DNA from 3 places in the Klebsiella sp. Sb-30 genome. Region 3 is predicted to be linked to each of the others. Evidence: predicted binding sites of a transcription regulator. Region 3 holds the regulator's gene; each other region holds the start of a gene.
What was found. Region 3 encodes PhoB, which activates phosphate uptake and scavenging genes when phosphate is short. Its sites were predicted from a motif close to CTGTCATAAAACTGNCNNAT; they were not measured.
Positions count from the first base shown of each region.

Region 1: a site for PhoB is predicted at 2,671-2,690, ahead of kdgR (DNA-binding transcriptional regulator KdgR). Genes of this name have one in related genera too.
Region 2: a site for PhoB is predicted at 1,596-1,615, ahead of pstS (phosphate ABC transporter substrate-binding protein PstS). Genes of this name have one in related genera too.

Region 1 is NZ_CM172749.1:1,972,307-1,977,501, reverse strand. Features, by position in the region: gene cspE (transcription antiterminator/RNA stability regulator CspE) at 1-28, opposite strand, end outside; gene AC236I_RS09245 (DUF2627 domain-containing protein) at 69-185, opposite strand; gene AC236I_RS09240 (YebO family protein) at 821-1,105, opposite strand; gene mgrB (PhoP/PhoQ regulatory lipoprotein MgrB) at 1,180-1,323, opposite strand; gene AC236I_RS09230 (YobH family protein) at 1,483-1,722, shown strand; gene kdgR (DNA-binding transcriptional regulator KdgR) at 1,788-2,579, opposite strand; gene AC236I_RS09220 (MFS transporter) at 2,757-4,130, shown strand; gene htpX (protease HtpX) at 4,208-5,089, opposite strand.
Region 2 is NZ_CM172749.1:5,363,828-5,369,022, reverse strand. Features, by position in the region: gene pstC (phosphate ABC transporter permease PstC) at 1-335, opposite strand, end outside; gene pstS (phosphate ABC transporter substrate-binding protein PstS) at 470-1,510, opposite strand; gene glmS (glutamine--fructose-6-phosphate transaminase (isomerizing)) at 1,850-3,679, opposite strand; gene glmU (bifunctional UDP-N-acetylglucosamine diphosphorylase/glucosamine-1-phosphate N-acetyltransferase GlmU) at 3,866-5,195, opposite strand, start outside.
Region 3 is NZ_CM172749.1:4,159,132-4,164,326, forward strand. Features, by position in the region: gene brnQ (branched-chain amino acid transporter carrier protein BrnQ) at 1-954, opposite strand, end outside; gene phoR (phosphate regulon sensor histidine kinase PhoR) at 1,369-2,664, opposite strand; gene phoB (phosphate response regulator transcription factor PhoB) at 2,686-3,375, opposite strand; gene sbcD (exonuclease subunit SbcD) at 3,585-4,787, shown strand; gene sbcC (exonuclease subunit SbcC) at 4,784-5,195, shown strand, end outside.

The DNA.
Region 1 (5,195 bases), 2.2 Mb from region 3:
ACTTAACTTGACCTTTAATCTTTGCCATTTGCAAAATTCCTTAGACTGTTTTCTTCGCCCACAGGCGCTTACATAGATAAAACTGACACATTACTGCATGAGGCACTAATATAAGGTTCGGCAGAGAAGCGGTATTCAACGACAACGTGTTTACTCAGGACTTCTTTACTGAAAATGCCACACATAAACAGAACTGTACCTCGTTTAACCCGAAAGGTGTTATCACATACAACGTAAATAATGGCAAGCCATTTTTAAACGTGTCTCGATCCTTCGCACAAATTATAAGGTAATCATTTGATCGCCTGCACATTTATGCGTCTTTGCCGCCCAGGGTTGCCCTCGCTGCTACCGCGGGATTCGCAATATAGCCAACCCCATGATTGCAACTTTTTTACCATAGCTCAACAACTTCGGTTCGTCCAGGTACCTGGCTATTCAAACACCACATTTTCAGCAAGCACCGTCAGGAGCGGTGCATAATGATGCGTATAAAAGGTCATATCTATAGTTGAAATTTCGCTTAAATTCTGCGGAGGTAAAGATATAAAATCGTCACCCGCTCACGTTATAAATATTATTTATAATACAATTTAAACATGAAGCATTAATGACGATATTTTTCATCAGACAATTAAAACAGATTGTTATTATTTAATTTGATTAACTAAAAAATCAATGGCGTCAATAGCCAGAATTGGGAGCGGGAACACACTCAGGGCGCGAGGAAGTGTAACAAAACGATCGGGAAGGATAAGAAAAAGTTATAGCCTCTCCGTGATCCAGGTGCACACCGACGCGGTGCACACCTGTCAGTCAGTTACCGTTCGGCGACGAGACGGATAAAGTCGTCATCGTCTTTCTCTCCCGCCGAAGTCTTAGTAACCTCTTCTTTCTCAGGCTCATTGGCTTCACAGAGACGGCGCAGCAGCGCATTTTGCCGCTTTTGCTGGTCCAGTAACGCCTGCAGCAGTTCAATCTGCTGATTGGTGCGCGAACTTGCGCGATTAACAAAAAACCATAACAACAAACCGACAAGCAGCAGCACAACGGACAGTGCCAGCGATGCCAGATTTAAGATCCCAGGATTCAGTAACTCACTCATTTCACCACCTCAAAGAGAAGGCGTCCATTCTACCACTCGCGCAGCAGAAGGAAATCGGTCGTCATAAAAATGTCTTACCAGGGGATAAACTTGTTGATTGTGCAGATGCCGCTGAAAAACTGTACATCTTGATCGCACATTACGTTAAGCATCTGAGTCCACAGCAACAAACAGCCCGCTATGATGACTATCAGCAAAACCCAGCGTACTTTTTTCACTCCATTCTCCGCATCAGTATCAGATGTTTCCAGGATAACATGAGCATCTTAAACCGTGGCTAACTGTAATACGAAAGACAAGTTTAGGAATCATAGACTTGTTTCAATACGTGTAGCTGTCAAAATAGGCGCAGGGATAATGTAAACCATGAGGCAACAATGCGATTAATCATTCGTTCCATTGTAGTACTGGCTATCGTATGGATTGGGATATTATTGAGCGGCTATGGCATTCTTATTGGCAGCAATGAGAATGCTGCGGGACTGGGGCTTCAGTGTAAATATCTGACCGCTCGCGGCACCAGTACCGCACAATACGTTCATTCTGATAGCGGTATTATCGGTGTTACCGACTGCCCGATTTTACGCAAAAGCGAAACCGTTATCGACAAAGGTTAATGCGTAAAAGCGACAGCGGGAAACGTATTCCCGCTGTCGCTTAACTGACCAGGCTGCCCTTCGGATCAGAATGGATAGTCGTTATAGCCCATCTGTTCAGAAATCTTACGCGCCGCCGTGTGCAGCATCTCCACGTATTCACTCAGACGCTCTTCCGAGAAACGCAGAGTCGGGAAAGAGATACTCAGACCTGCAATCACCACGCCAAAGCGGTCGAAAACCGGTACGCCGATGCAGCGCAGTCCCTCTTCCTGTTCTTCATTATCTTCACCGTAGCCCTGCTGACGAACCTGATCCAGGACGCCAAGCAGCGCTTCCGTACTGGTAATGGTCCGCTCGGTGCTGCGTTTGTATTCGACGCCTTCAAGAATTTGCTCAACTTCAGCGCGATCGCGCCACGCCAGCAGCACTTTACCGATAGCGGTACTGTACAACGGGTTGCGGCGACCGATTCGTGAGTACATCCGCAGGTTGTACATCGAGTCGATTTTGTGGATATAGACGATGCTGTCTTCATCCAGCGCCCCCAGGTGGATCGTCTCTTTCGTCAGCCGCGAAAGTTCACGCATCTGGATATCGGCACTGCGGACCAGATCGACATTCTGTAGCGCACGCGCGCCCAGTTCGAACAGCTTGAGCGTCAGGGAGTATTTCTCGGATTCACCTTCCTGCGCCACATAGCCCAGCGATTTCATGGTTTGCAAAAAGCGATAAACGGTGCTTTTTGACATCATGACGCGCTGGGACAGTTCGGTTATGCCAATTTCACGCTCTTCACCAAGCGCCTGCAGAATGCCAAAAACCTTCAATACCGAAGAGACAGAATCTGGCTGCTTATCCAAATCTGCAACTGCCATTTATCACCTCATCGTAACTGTTTTATAAAAATCAGAACCGGTTTTTATTATAAATTCGCATCGCGCCCCCCGCAATCGTTCTTCTGCTCATTCGTTACAAATCTGCGACATACAGCCGAATAATCAATGCTAAAATCATTACTCAGAGAATAATTACCCTAAAGACATACATTCAACATGGATAAAAACATTTCCGATGGCCTGCCTTTGCCGCAGCGCTACGGCGCAATTCTGACCATCGTTTTAGGGTTAGCCATGGCGGTGCTCGACGGCGCAATCGCTAACGTGGCCCTGCCGACTATTGCCACCGATTTAAACGCCTCGCCGGCGGCGTCAATCTGGATTGTCAACGCCTACCAGATAGCTATCGTGATTGCCCTTCTGCCGCTCTCTTTTCTCGGCGATATGTTTGGCTATCGGCGTATCTATAAAATCGGCCTTGCGCTGTTTACTCTGACCTCGCTCGCCTGCGCACTTTCCCATAGTCTGGAGATGCTGACCCTTGCCCGCGTCGCGCAGGGCCTTGGCGGCGCCGCCCTGATGAGCGTCAATACGGCGCTGATCCGGCTTATTTTCCCGCAGCGTTTTCTCGGACGCGGGATGGGGATTAACTCCTTCGTGGTGGCGGTTTCATCGGCCGCTGGCCCCACTATTGCGGCAGCGATTCTCTCGGTGGCCTCCTGGCAATGGCTGTTTTTTATTAATATTCCGCTCGGGATTGTTTCGCTTATCCTCGCCATGCGTTACCTGCCGGCGAACGTTGGCCGGAGCAAAATCACCCGTTTCGATCTTCCCAGCGCCATAATGAATGCGCTGACGTTTGGCCTGTTGATTACCGCTCTCGGCGGTTTTGCCCAGGGTCAGTCGGGACGACTCGTGCTTGCAGAAGTGGCCGCGATGCTGGTTATCGGTTTCTTCTTTGTGCGCCGCCAGCTGCAGATGCCGGTACCGCTGTTGCCGATTGACCTGCTGCGCATCCCGCTGTTTTCCCTGTCTATCTGTACCTCTGTTTGCTCGTTCTGCGCGCAAATGCTGGCGCTGGTTTCCCTGCCCTTCTTCCTGCAGTCGGTGATGGGCCGTAGCGAAGTCGAAACCGGCTTACTGCTGACGCCGTGGCCTCTGGCTACCATGGTGATGGCGCCGCTGGCGGGTTATATGATTGAGAAAGTGCACGCGGGATTACTGGGGGCAATCGGTCTGCTGGTGATGGCCTGCGGCCTGTTTGGCCTCGCGCTGTTGCCCTCCTCGCCTTCCGATCTGGATATTATCTGGCGCATGGCGCTGTGCGGCGCCGGTTTTGGCCTGTTCCAGTCGCCGAACAACCATACCATTGTCTCTTCCGCACCGGCCCAGCGCAGCGGCGGCGCCAGCGGAATGCTGGGGACCGCGCGACTGCTCGGTCAAAGTACCGGTGCGGCGCTGGTTGCCCTGCTACTTAACCTGCAGGGCAACGGCGGCACCCACAGCGCACTGCTGCTGGCCGGTGGGCTGGCGGTGATTGCCGCAACCGTCAGCGGGCTTCGCGTAACCCAGCCCCGTCCGGGACAATAGCCGCTCTCCTCAGGCTTCAGCCAAAAAAAATCCGCAGCCCGGGGGCCGCGGATTTTTTTAGCTATTCTGCAACAACGTTACTTCAGGTATTCGCCACTGCGCAGCGCTTCAATACGCTTATCCAGCGGCGGGTGAGTCATGAACAGTTCGCTCATTGACTTCGCCTTACCGTTAATGCAGAACGCCATCATGCTGCTGGCTTCCTGCGGTTCATAGCTGGTTTTCAGGCGCTGCAGCGCGGCAATCATTTTCTCACGCCCAACCAGTCTGGCAGACCCGGCATCGGCGTGGAATTCACGATAGCGCGAGAACCACATGGTAATAATGCTGGCCAGAATACCGAACACCAGTTCCAGCACGGTCGCTACGGCAAAGTAAATCAGCGGGTTACCGTTGCTGCTTTCACTGTCATCCCGGTTCCCGCCCAGGAAGCCGGCGGCAATCTGCGCGATAACACGCGAGATAAAGATAACGAAGGTGTTCACCACCCCCTGAATCAGCGTCATAGTGACCATGTCACCGTTGGCGATGTGGCTGATTTCGTGGGCGATGACCGCTTCGGCTTCGTCACGACTCATGTTTTGCAGCAGCCCGGTGCTCACGGCGACCAGAGAAGCATCGCGGCGGGCGCCGGTGGCAAACGCGTTGATATCCGGCGCATGGTAGATGGCGACCTGCGGCATGCCAATACCCGCCTGCTGCGCCTGCTGTGCGACGGTGTTCATCAGCCAGCGTTCTGTTTCATTGCGCGGCTGCTCAATCACTTCCCCACCCACGGATTTCAGTGCCATCCATTTCGACATCATCAGCGAAACGATCGATCCACCAAAACCAAAAAGCAGCGCCATGATCAGTAACCCGGTCATGCTGCTTGACTGAATTCCCGTCAGGCTTAACACCAGCCCGAATACCACCATCACTGCCAGGTTGGTCAACAGGAAAAGCGCGATTCGCATCATAATTTTCTTTTAACCTCGATTTAACAAAACGCACTATGCGATTACCCATATCGTATGGGTAGAACGCCAATTTTCAACGATCAGGCCCCGCTAAGTCACGAGAAAA
Region 2 (5,195 bases), 1.2 Mb from region 3:
AGAGGACGTTTCAGCCAGGCAGGAGAGAGCTCCGTCAGGAACAGTGCGATACCAAAGCTCACCGGAACGGCGATCAGCAGCGCTATAAATGAGGTCACCAGCGTCCCGTATATCGGCACCAGCGCACCGAAAATTTCGTTGGGCGCATCCCACTCTTTGGTCCACAAAAAGGAAAAACCAAACTTCTGAATGCTTGGCCATGAAGAGATGATGAGGGAAACGATGATGCCGCCCAGCATCAATAGCACAATCAGCGCCGCCAGTTTGACCAGCACGCCGAAAATTATGTCACCCTTTTTCCCCGGAGGGTTAAATGCCGGCTTGGTTGCAGCCATAGATTACTCTTTCTGTTTGGGCCTGGAAGCGCGCATTTTACCGTGCCTCCAGGCTAACGTAATGCTATACCCTAAATAATTCGAGTTGCAGCAAGCGCAGCCAACGCAGCTGCGGCTCGAAGTATGACGGGTATTTAGTACAGCGCTTTACCGCTGCTGTCTTTCACGTTGGTTTTCCATGCAGCACGAACCTGCTCAACCACGCTTTCCGGCAGCGTTGCGTAATCCAGCGCGTTGGCTTCTTTACTGCCATTTTTGTACGCCCAATCGAAGAACTTCAGCACTTCAGCAGTCTGTTCTGGCTTGTTCGTAGCTTTGTGTACCAGGATAAAGGTGGTTGAGGTGATCGGCCATGCATTCTCACCCTTCTGGTTAGTCAGATCCTGTGCGAAGGATTTGCTCCAGTCGATACCTTTAGCCGCGTTAGCGAAGTTATCTTCCGTCGGGCTGACCGGCTTGCCATCTGCGGAAAGCAGTTTGGTGTAAGCCAGGTTGTTCTGCTTCGCATAGGCGTATTCTACGTAGCCAATGGAGCCCGGCAGACGTTGAACGAAAGCGGCGATGCCGTCGTTACCTTTACCGCCCAGACCGGTCGGCCAGTTAACGGTAGAACCCGCGCCAATCTTAGATTTCCACTCTTCGTTCACTTTCGCCAGGTAGCTGGTGAACACGAAGGAAGTGCCGGAACCATCGGCGCGACGAACCACGGCGATATTCTGAGACGGCAGCTTCATACCCGGGTTGAGTTTAGCGATCGCTTCGTCATCCCACTTTTTAATTTTGCCCAGGTAGATATCACCCAGAGTTTTACCGTCCAGAACCAGCTCACCCGACTTCACGCCAGGCAGGTTGATTGCCAGAACCACACCGCCGATAACGGTCGGGAACTGGAACAGGCCTTCCTGAGCCAGTTTGTCATCAGCCAGAGGAGCATCAGAAGCACCGAAATCAACGGTGTTAGCAATAATTTGTTTGACACCACCGGAAGAGCCAATGCCCTGGTAGTTCACTTTATTGCCGGTTTCTTTCTGATAGGTATCAGCCCATTTGGCATACACCGGTGCAGGGAAAGTTGCGCCCGCGCCAGTCAGGCTTGCAGCTGCAAATGCAGAGAAAGCGCTCATCGATAAGGTCGCGGCGACAACTGTTGCGACGGTGGTACGCATAACGTTCATAATGTCTCCTGCTGGATTCGTAAATCGTTGTTTCGAGGCTATGGTGAGCAAAATAGGACAAAGAGGTGACAGTAAAATGTACGAATTATTACAGTTTTATGACACCCAAAAAGATAGCGGACTGGAGAAAATAAAAACAATATAAATCATAATGTTAATTATTTAAGTGACCGTAAGATTGCAGAAAAATTTTCTTTTTATGACACTTAAAATCGTAGTCGAAGATGACGGTTTGTCATAAACCCGCGCAGCAGCATTTTTCAGCAGAGCGCTGAAAAACAATCGCGGGAAATAAAAAAGGGCCGCCGGATGGCAGCCCTTTGTCTGATGCGTGTTGGCTTATTCTACGGTGACCGATTTTGCCAGGTTACGCGGCTGGTCAACGTCAGTGCCTTTAATCAGCGCAACGTGATAGGCCAGCAGCTGCAGTGGCACGGTGTAGAAGATCGGCGCAATGACCTCTTCAACATGCGGCATTTCAATAATGTGCATATTGTCGCTGCTGCTAAAACCCGCCTCGCCATCGGCGAAGACATACAGCTGGCCGCCACGCGCGCGAACTTCTTCAATGTTGGATTTCAGCTTCTCCAGCAATTCGTTATTCGGCGCCACGACGATCACCGGCATTTCGGCGTCAATCAGGGCCAGAGGGCCGTGCTTCAGCTCACCGGCCGCGTAGGCTTCCGCGTGGATATAAGAGATCTCTTTGAGCTTCAACGCCCCTTCCAGCGCGATCGGATACTGATCGCCACGGCCAAGGAACAGCGCATGGTGCTTATCGGAGAAGTTCTCGGCCAGCGCCTCAATACGCTTATCCTGCGACAGCATCTGCTCAATACGGTTCGGCAACGCCTGCAGCCCATGAACGATATCATGCTCAACGGCGGCATCCAGACCTTTAAGGCGCGCCAGTTTTGCCACCAGCAGCAGCAATACGGTCAGCTGAGTGGTAAAGGCTTTGGTCGAGGCCACGCCGATCTCAGTGCCCGCTTTGGTCATCAGAGCCAAATCGGACTCGCGGACCAGAGAAGAACTCGCCACGTTACAAATAGCCAGCGATCCGAGGTAGCCCAGCTCTTTTGACAGACGCAGCGCGGCCAGCGTATCCGCGGTCTCACCGGACTGGGAAAGCGTGATCATCAGACTGTTGCGACGCACCGCCGATTTGCGATAGCGGAATTCAGAGGCGATTTCAACATCGCACGGCACGCCCGCCAGCGCTTCAAACCAGTAGCGAGAAACCATGCCGGAGTTATACGAAGTGCCACAGGCTACGATCTGGATATGTTCAACCTGAGACAGCATTTCGTTAGCATGCGTGCCCAGCTCGCTGAGATCCACTTCGCCATGGCTGATGCGCCCGGAGAGGGTGTTTTTGATCGCATTCGGCTGTTCGTAAATCTCTTTTTGCATGTAGTGGCGGTAAGTGCCTTTGTCGCCTGCGTCGTACTGCAGATTAGATTCGATCTCCTGACGTTTCACCTGCGCGCCTTTGGTATCAAATACGGTCACATTGCGGCGAGTCACTTCCGCGATATCGCCTTCTTCCAGGAAGATAAAGCGACGGGTAACCGGCAGCAGAGCCAGCTGATCGGAGGCAATAAAGTTTTCCCCCATACCCAGACCGATAACCATCGGGCTACCGGAACGCGCTGCCAGCAGCGTGGACGGATCGCGGGAATCCATGATCACCGTACCGTAGGCACCGCGAAGCTGAGGAATGGCTCGCAGTACCGCTTCACGCAGCGTGCCGCCCTGCTCCAGCTCCCAGTGCACCAGGTGAGCAATCACTTCGGTGTCAGTTTCAGAGACGAAGGTGTAACCGCGCGCTTTCAGCTCTTCGCGCAGCGGCTCGTGGTTTTCGATGATGCCGTTATGGACCACCACAATGTGTTCAGAAACATGCGGATGCGCGTTACCTTCAGACGGCTCACCGTGCGTTGCCCAGCGGGTATGGGCAATCCCCGTACCACCGTGTAACGGGTGTTCTTCTACCGCCTGAGCCAGCATCTGGACTTTACCGAGACGACGAACGCGGGACATATGCCCTGCGTTATCAACCACTGCCAGACCGGCAGAGTCATATCCACGGTATTCCAGACGACGTAGACCTTCGAGAAGGATTTCAGCAATATCACGCTGCGCGACTGCGCCAACAATTCCACACATAGTTAAATTTCCTGATAATGGCGTTATGCCATGCGTTGTCGCTGACCTGTATTTGCCCGCGTTACGGGCGCCCCGAGCCTTGTAGAGAGTGGGGTTATTTTTATGGTACTGCCTGCGGACGGGGACCTATATTGCTCCTCTCATCCTGGTTCGCCGGGCGGTTTCCCCCCGGCGATAAGCCAAAAATTACTTCTTCTTCACCGGACGCTGCCAGCCCTGTTTATGGACCTGCGGCACACGGCTTAAAACCAGTTCGTTGTCGGCGATATCGCGCGTGACCGTCGTACCGGCGGCAATCGTGACGCCTTTACCCACGGTCACCGGCGCCACCAGCTGAGTGTCGGAACCGACAAACACATCATCGCCGATAATGGTTTTGAATTTATTTGCGCCATCGTAGTTACAGGTAATGGTACCGGCGCCGATGTTCACGTTGTCGCCGATTTCCGCATCGCCGAGGTAGGAGAGATGCCCTGCCTTCGAACCTTTACCCAGTCGCGCTTTTTTCATTTCTACGAAGTTGCCGACATGCGCACCTTCCAGCAGTTCGGCGCCTGGACGCAGACGTGCGAACGGCCCGATGGTGCAGGCGGCCTGCAGATGAGCATCTTCCACCACCGAGTACGGGCTGATCTCACAATCATCGCCAATGGTGCTGTTCTTGATCACGCAGCCGGCGCCGATCTTCACGCGCTCACCCAGAACCACGTTGCCTTCGAGGATAACGTTAGTATCAATCTCCACATCACGCCCATGTTTCAGGGTACCACGGAGATCAAAACGCGCAGGATCGCGCAGCATCACGCCCGCCAGCAGCAGTTTTTCCGCCTGCTCGGCTTGATAAACGCGCTCCAGACGCGACAGCTGCAGGCGGTTGTTTACCCCTTCAACTTCGCTTAAGCGCTGCGGATGAACGGCAACGATTTCACGCCCTTCCTGATACGCCATGGCGATAATATCGGTGATGTAGTATTCGCCCTGCACATTGTTGTTCGTCAGCTTCGCCAGCCAGCGTTTTAAATCCGCCCCACCAGCGATCAAAATACCGGTGTTAATTTCCTGAATCTGACGCTGCGCATCGCTGGCATCTTTATGCTCCACGATGCCGGTTACCTGACCGTTTTCACGCGTAATGCGACCATATCCGCTCGGATCGTCCAGCTTTACCGTCAGCAGGCCAATGCCGCCCTGCGGCTTCGCCGCGCGCAGGCGTTGTAGCGTATCAACGGAAATCAGCGGAACATCGCCGTACAGCATCATGATGTCTTCATCATCATGGAAGAACGGCGCCGCCTGTTGCATGGCATGGCCGGTACCGAGCTGTTCAGCTTGTAAGACCCAGTTAAGATTATCTTCATGCAGCGTCTGGCGCAGCAAATCGCCACCGTGCCCGTACACCAGATGTACGGCCGAAGCACCGAGATCTTTAGTCGCATCAATAACATGTTGCACCATTGGCTTCCCGGCCAGGGAGTGCAGCACCTTAGGAAGATCGGAATACATGCGGGTCCCTTTG
Region 3 (5,195 bases):
CACCAGCGAGCGATAGGATAACGGCAGATACTGCGCGAAGAATTCAGCGCAGGCGCAGGTCAGGCCCACCGCAGTGACCAGACAAGCGATGAAAATCAGCGCCGCCAGCATAAAGCTCCCCGCGCCACCGAAGGTGTGCTGGACATAGGCATGCAGAATCGCCGCGCCGTTAGCGGATTGATCCACCAGTGTCGCGCTATCAGACCCGAGGCGGAACAGCGCCAGATACAGCAGCGTCAGCCCCACGCCGGCCATCAGTCCGGCCCAGACGGTGTAGCGAGTCAGCAGGCGCGCTTCACTTACGCCGCGGGAGCGTGCGGCGTTAACAATGACGATACCGAATACCATGGCACCCAGCGTATCCATGGTCAGATAGCCGTTGACGAAGCCGTTAGAGAACGGCGCGGTGCGGTAAGCTTCCAGCGCATTGCTGATCGGGCCAGCCGGCCAGATAACTGCCGCAACGGACAAAATGATCAGCGCAATAATTTTCAACGGGGCGAGGAAATTGCCCACCGTATCCAGCAGCTTACCCGGATAGAGCGAAACCAGGATCACCAGCGCGAAATAGATCACGCTGTAAATCATCAGCGGCATCGCGCCGTCGCCGGTCAGCGGGGCAATCCCGACTTCAAAAGAGACCGTTGCGGTACGCGGCGTCGCAAACAGCGGGCCAACGGCCAGGTAGCAGACCACGGCCAGCAGGATGCCGGCCACTTTGCCGATCGGCGTACTCAGGCTTTCCACGCCGCCGCCGACTTTCGCCAGCGCCACGACCGTCAGCACCGGTAAACCCACGGCGGTAATCAGAAAGCCAATAGCGGCGGTCCAGACGTGTTCACCAGCCTGTAAACCCACCATCGGAGGGAAGATAATGTTGCCTGCGCCAACGAACAACGCGAAGGTCATAAAGCCCAACGCGATAATGTCGCGAGATTTTAACTGATGGGTCATAAATTCATTACTGCCTGTGGATGTGGTGTTGTTAACAAACGGAAAATACCGTGTCTTCCCCTGAGGGAGGATACAGCGGTGGTTGCCGGAAAAATCAGCGGGATATGCTCCCGAACACGCGTGGGAAAGAATTGTTTTTTGAATTACCACGCAAAAACAGTCTGTCTGCGACTGCATGGGGGGCAATTTAAACGCTTATAACGTTTTAATGCAAGGCGGGATCGCAAAAGCAGATGATTATGCTAAGTCTATTTTTGCGAGCGGGATTATTGACCATATCTAAGGAAAACCTCCGGCTAATCATGCGAACAAAAAAGCAGCAGGCGTTCATTAATTACGCGGCTAAAAAGTGACTGCAAACGAAAATGACCAGCCGAAGCTGGTCATTGGCAAGTCATGTTGACAAGGGTGCGTTCAGGCGCTTTTTTTGGCAATTAAACGTTCCGGGAGTAAGAAACTAAAACGCGTCCCTTGGCCTACCGTACTCTCAATTTCCAGACGACTGTCGTGATGATTCACCGCATGTTTGACGATCGCCAGCCCAAGACCGCTGCCGCCGGTTTGCCGCGAACGCGCCTTATCCACGCGATAGAATCGCTCGGTCAGACGCGGAATGTGCTCGGGCGCAATCCCCGGACCGTTATCCTCGACGCTGAACAACGCGCCATGCGGCGCCCGTTGCCAGCTGACGGTAATCTCTGTCCCCGCTGGCGTATGGTTGATTGCGTTATACACCAGATTGGAGATCGCGCTGCGCAGCTGCTCTTCGTTGCCCAGTACCACCAGCGTCTCATCGACGTGGAAGTGGAGCGTCTGCTTCTGCTGGCTTAGCGTCTGGGCTTCCCGCTCCACCACCCGCAGCATCATCGGCACGTCGATTTTGTCATTCATGGCCAGCGTCGGCGCCGCTTCAATCCGCGACAGCGTCAGCAGCTGCTTGACTAACCCCTCCATGCGCTGGGTTTGCTCGCGCATCGTATGCAGCGCTTTTTCGCGCGTCATCCCTTCCAGCACCTGCTCCTGCATCATCTCCAGATAGCCCTGCAGTACCGTTAACGGCGTGCGAAGCTCATGGCTGACGTTGGCAAAAAAGTTGCGCCGCGCGCCTTCCAGCTGGTGCATCTGCGTGACATCGCGCGCCACCATCAGCCACTGTTTGTCGCTGTAGGGCATGACGCGGATCTCCAGATGACGAGCAGTATTGAGGACCAGATTGAGCGGCTTTGAGAAATCCCTGTTTTTGAGGTAATGAGCAAATTCAGGGTAGCGCAGGAGGTTGAGAATATTTTGTCCGCTGTCGTCCGGCCAACGCAAATTGAGGATCTGCTGGGCCAGGCCATTACACCAGAAGATGGCCCCCTCCTCCGTCGTCAGCACCACCGCATCGGGCAAAGACTCAGCCCCGCTACGAAAGCGTTTGATCAGACTACCCAGTTCGCGTCGGCGCTTTTTATTGCGCATCTGCATCTGGTGAAGGCCGTAGAGCAGCGGTTCCCAGCTGCCTCTTCCCGGCGGTGGCGTCATGCTACGGTCGACCCATAGCCACCATGAAAGACGTAATAAATTCCAGAAATGCCAGATGAGAAGTCCGGTTACTGCCGCCAGTAAAAACCACGGCAGATAACCCACCACCGCCCCAAGAATCAGGGCCGGGATACAACATAAGAAAAGCTCAAGCGCCAGCCTTTTCCATGACAGCCGTTCCAGCACGGTTCACACTCCTGTCGAGATTCAGAAACGGGCGGAGAAACGATATCCCGTGCCGCGGACCGTTTGTACCATCCGGTCATGGCCGCTATGTTCCAGCGCTTTACGCAGACGGCGAATATGCACATCCACCGTTCTGTCTTCTACATACACATTGGTCCCCCAGACGTGATTCAGCAGCTGTTCGCGGCTGTAGACGCGTTCCGGGTGAGTCATAAAGAAGTGTAGCAATTTAAACTCCGTCGGCCCCATGTCCAGCGGACTTTCACCGGTCATCACGCGGTGGGAGGAAGGGTCAAGGCTAAGCCCTTGCATTTCAATCACTTCTTCCACCGCCATCGGCGAAATACGGCGCATCACCGCTTTGATTCGCGCCACCAGCTCTTTCGGTGAAAAAGGCTTAGTGATGTAATCATCGGCACCGGTTTCCAGACCACGTACGCGATCCTCTTCTTCACCGCGAGCGGTGAGCATGACGACCGGAATATCGCGGGTCATCGCCTCACGCTTGAGCAGCTTGATAAACTGGAGACCCGATCCGCCCGGCAGCATCCAGTCGAGGAGAATCAAATCAGGCCAGGGTTCATTGAGTTGATTCACCGCACTGTCATAATCTTCCGCCTCGACGGGCTGAAAGCCGTTTTGCTCAAGAACAAAGCAGACCATTTCGCGGATCGGAGCTTCATCTTCAACGACCAGAATTCTTCTCGCCATTATTTACCCTGTATTTTTTAGCCATCAGTATAGAGTGCGGCGCCATTATGCGTCAGTTTTGTGACAGATTTATGAAGAAAATGACCGTCATATGATAGCGGATTTTTAATAATGACAAGGAGTAACAATCGATCCTGCTGGCGTTAAAGGGGCAACCTGCGGGATGACAGGTATATAATGCGCCTATGCTTTTTCGCCAGGGAATACTTATGCGCATCATCCACACCTCTGACTGGCACCTTGGCCAGAATTTTTACAGCAAGAGCCGCGCCGCCGAACACTCGGCCTTTCTCGACTGGCTGCTGACCAGCGCGCAGGCGCACGAGGTCGATGCCATTATTGTCGCCGGCGACATCTTTGATACCGGCTCACCGCCAAGCTACGCCCGCGAGCTGTATAACCGATTCGTGGTTCAGCTTCAGCAAACCGGCTGCCAGCTGGTGGTGCTGGCGGGCAACCACGATTCGGTGGCGACGCTAAATGAATCCCGCGATATTCTGGCCTTTCTGAAAACCACGGTGGTGGCCAGCGCCGGCCATGCTCCCTTTATTCTGCCGCAGCGCGACGGCACGCCCGGCGCCATATTTTGCCCGGTCCCCTTCCTGCGCCCGCGCGAGCTGGTCACCAGCCAGGCCGGACACTCCGGCGGCGAAAAACAGCAGCTGCTGTTGAACGCTATCAGCGACTATTATCAGCAGCAGTACGAAGCCGCCTGCGCCCTGCGCGGCGATCGTCCGCTGCCGATCGTCGCCAGCGGCCACCTGACCACCGTTGGCGCCAGCAAGAGCGATGCGGTGCGCGATATCTACATCGGCACGCTGGAGGCGTTCCCCGCCAGCCATTTTCCCCCCGTTGATTATGTTGCCCTCGGCCATATTCACCGGGCGCAGAAGATCGGCGGCAGCGACCATATTCGCTACAGCGGCTCGCCCATCGCCCTCAGCTTTGATGAGACGGGCAAAAGCAAAAGCGTCAATCTGGTGACCTTCAGCGACGGGCACCTGGCGGAGGTGCTTCCTCTGACGGTGCCGGTGACGCAGCCGCTGGCAGTGCTGAAAGGCGATTTCTCCAGCATCAGCGAACAGCTTACCCAGTGGCGGGACGCCCCTCAGGAGCCGGTCGTCTGGCTGGATATTGAAATTACCAGTGACGAATATCTCCATGATATTCAGCGAAAAATTCAGGCCCAGACCGAAGATCTGCCGGTGGAAGTGCTGCTGGTTCGCCGCAGCCGCGCCCAACGTGAACGCATCCTGGCGGGAGAGCGGCGGGAGACGCTGAGCGAACTGCAGGTCGAGGAGGTGTTTGAACGCCGGCTGGCGCAGGAAACGCTGGAAGAGGCGCAGCGGCTACGCCTGACGCAGCTGTTCAACGAAACGCTGCATAGTCTGAATGGTGAGGAGCACCTGTGAAAATTCTGAGTTTGCGCCTGAAAAATATCAACTCGTTAAAAGGCGAATGGAAAATCGACTTCACCGCAGAACCGTTCGCCAGCAACGGGCTGTTTGCCATCACCGGCCCCACCGGCGCCGGGAAAACCACTCTGCTGGACGCGATCTGCCTCGCGCTGTATCACGAAACGCCCCGTCTGAGCAGCGTGTCGCAATCGCAAAACGATCTGATGACCCGCGATACCGCCGAGTGTCTGGCGGAAGTGGAATTCGAGGTCAAAGGGACGGCCTATCGCGCCTTCTGGAGCCAGAACCGCGCCCGCAATCAGCCGGAGGGCAACCTGCAGGCCCCGCGCGTTGAGCTGGCCCGCTGCGACGATGGGCAGATCCTTGCCGATAAAGTCAAAGATAAGCTCGAACTGACCGCTT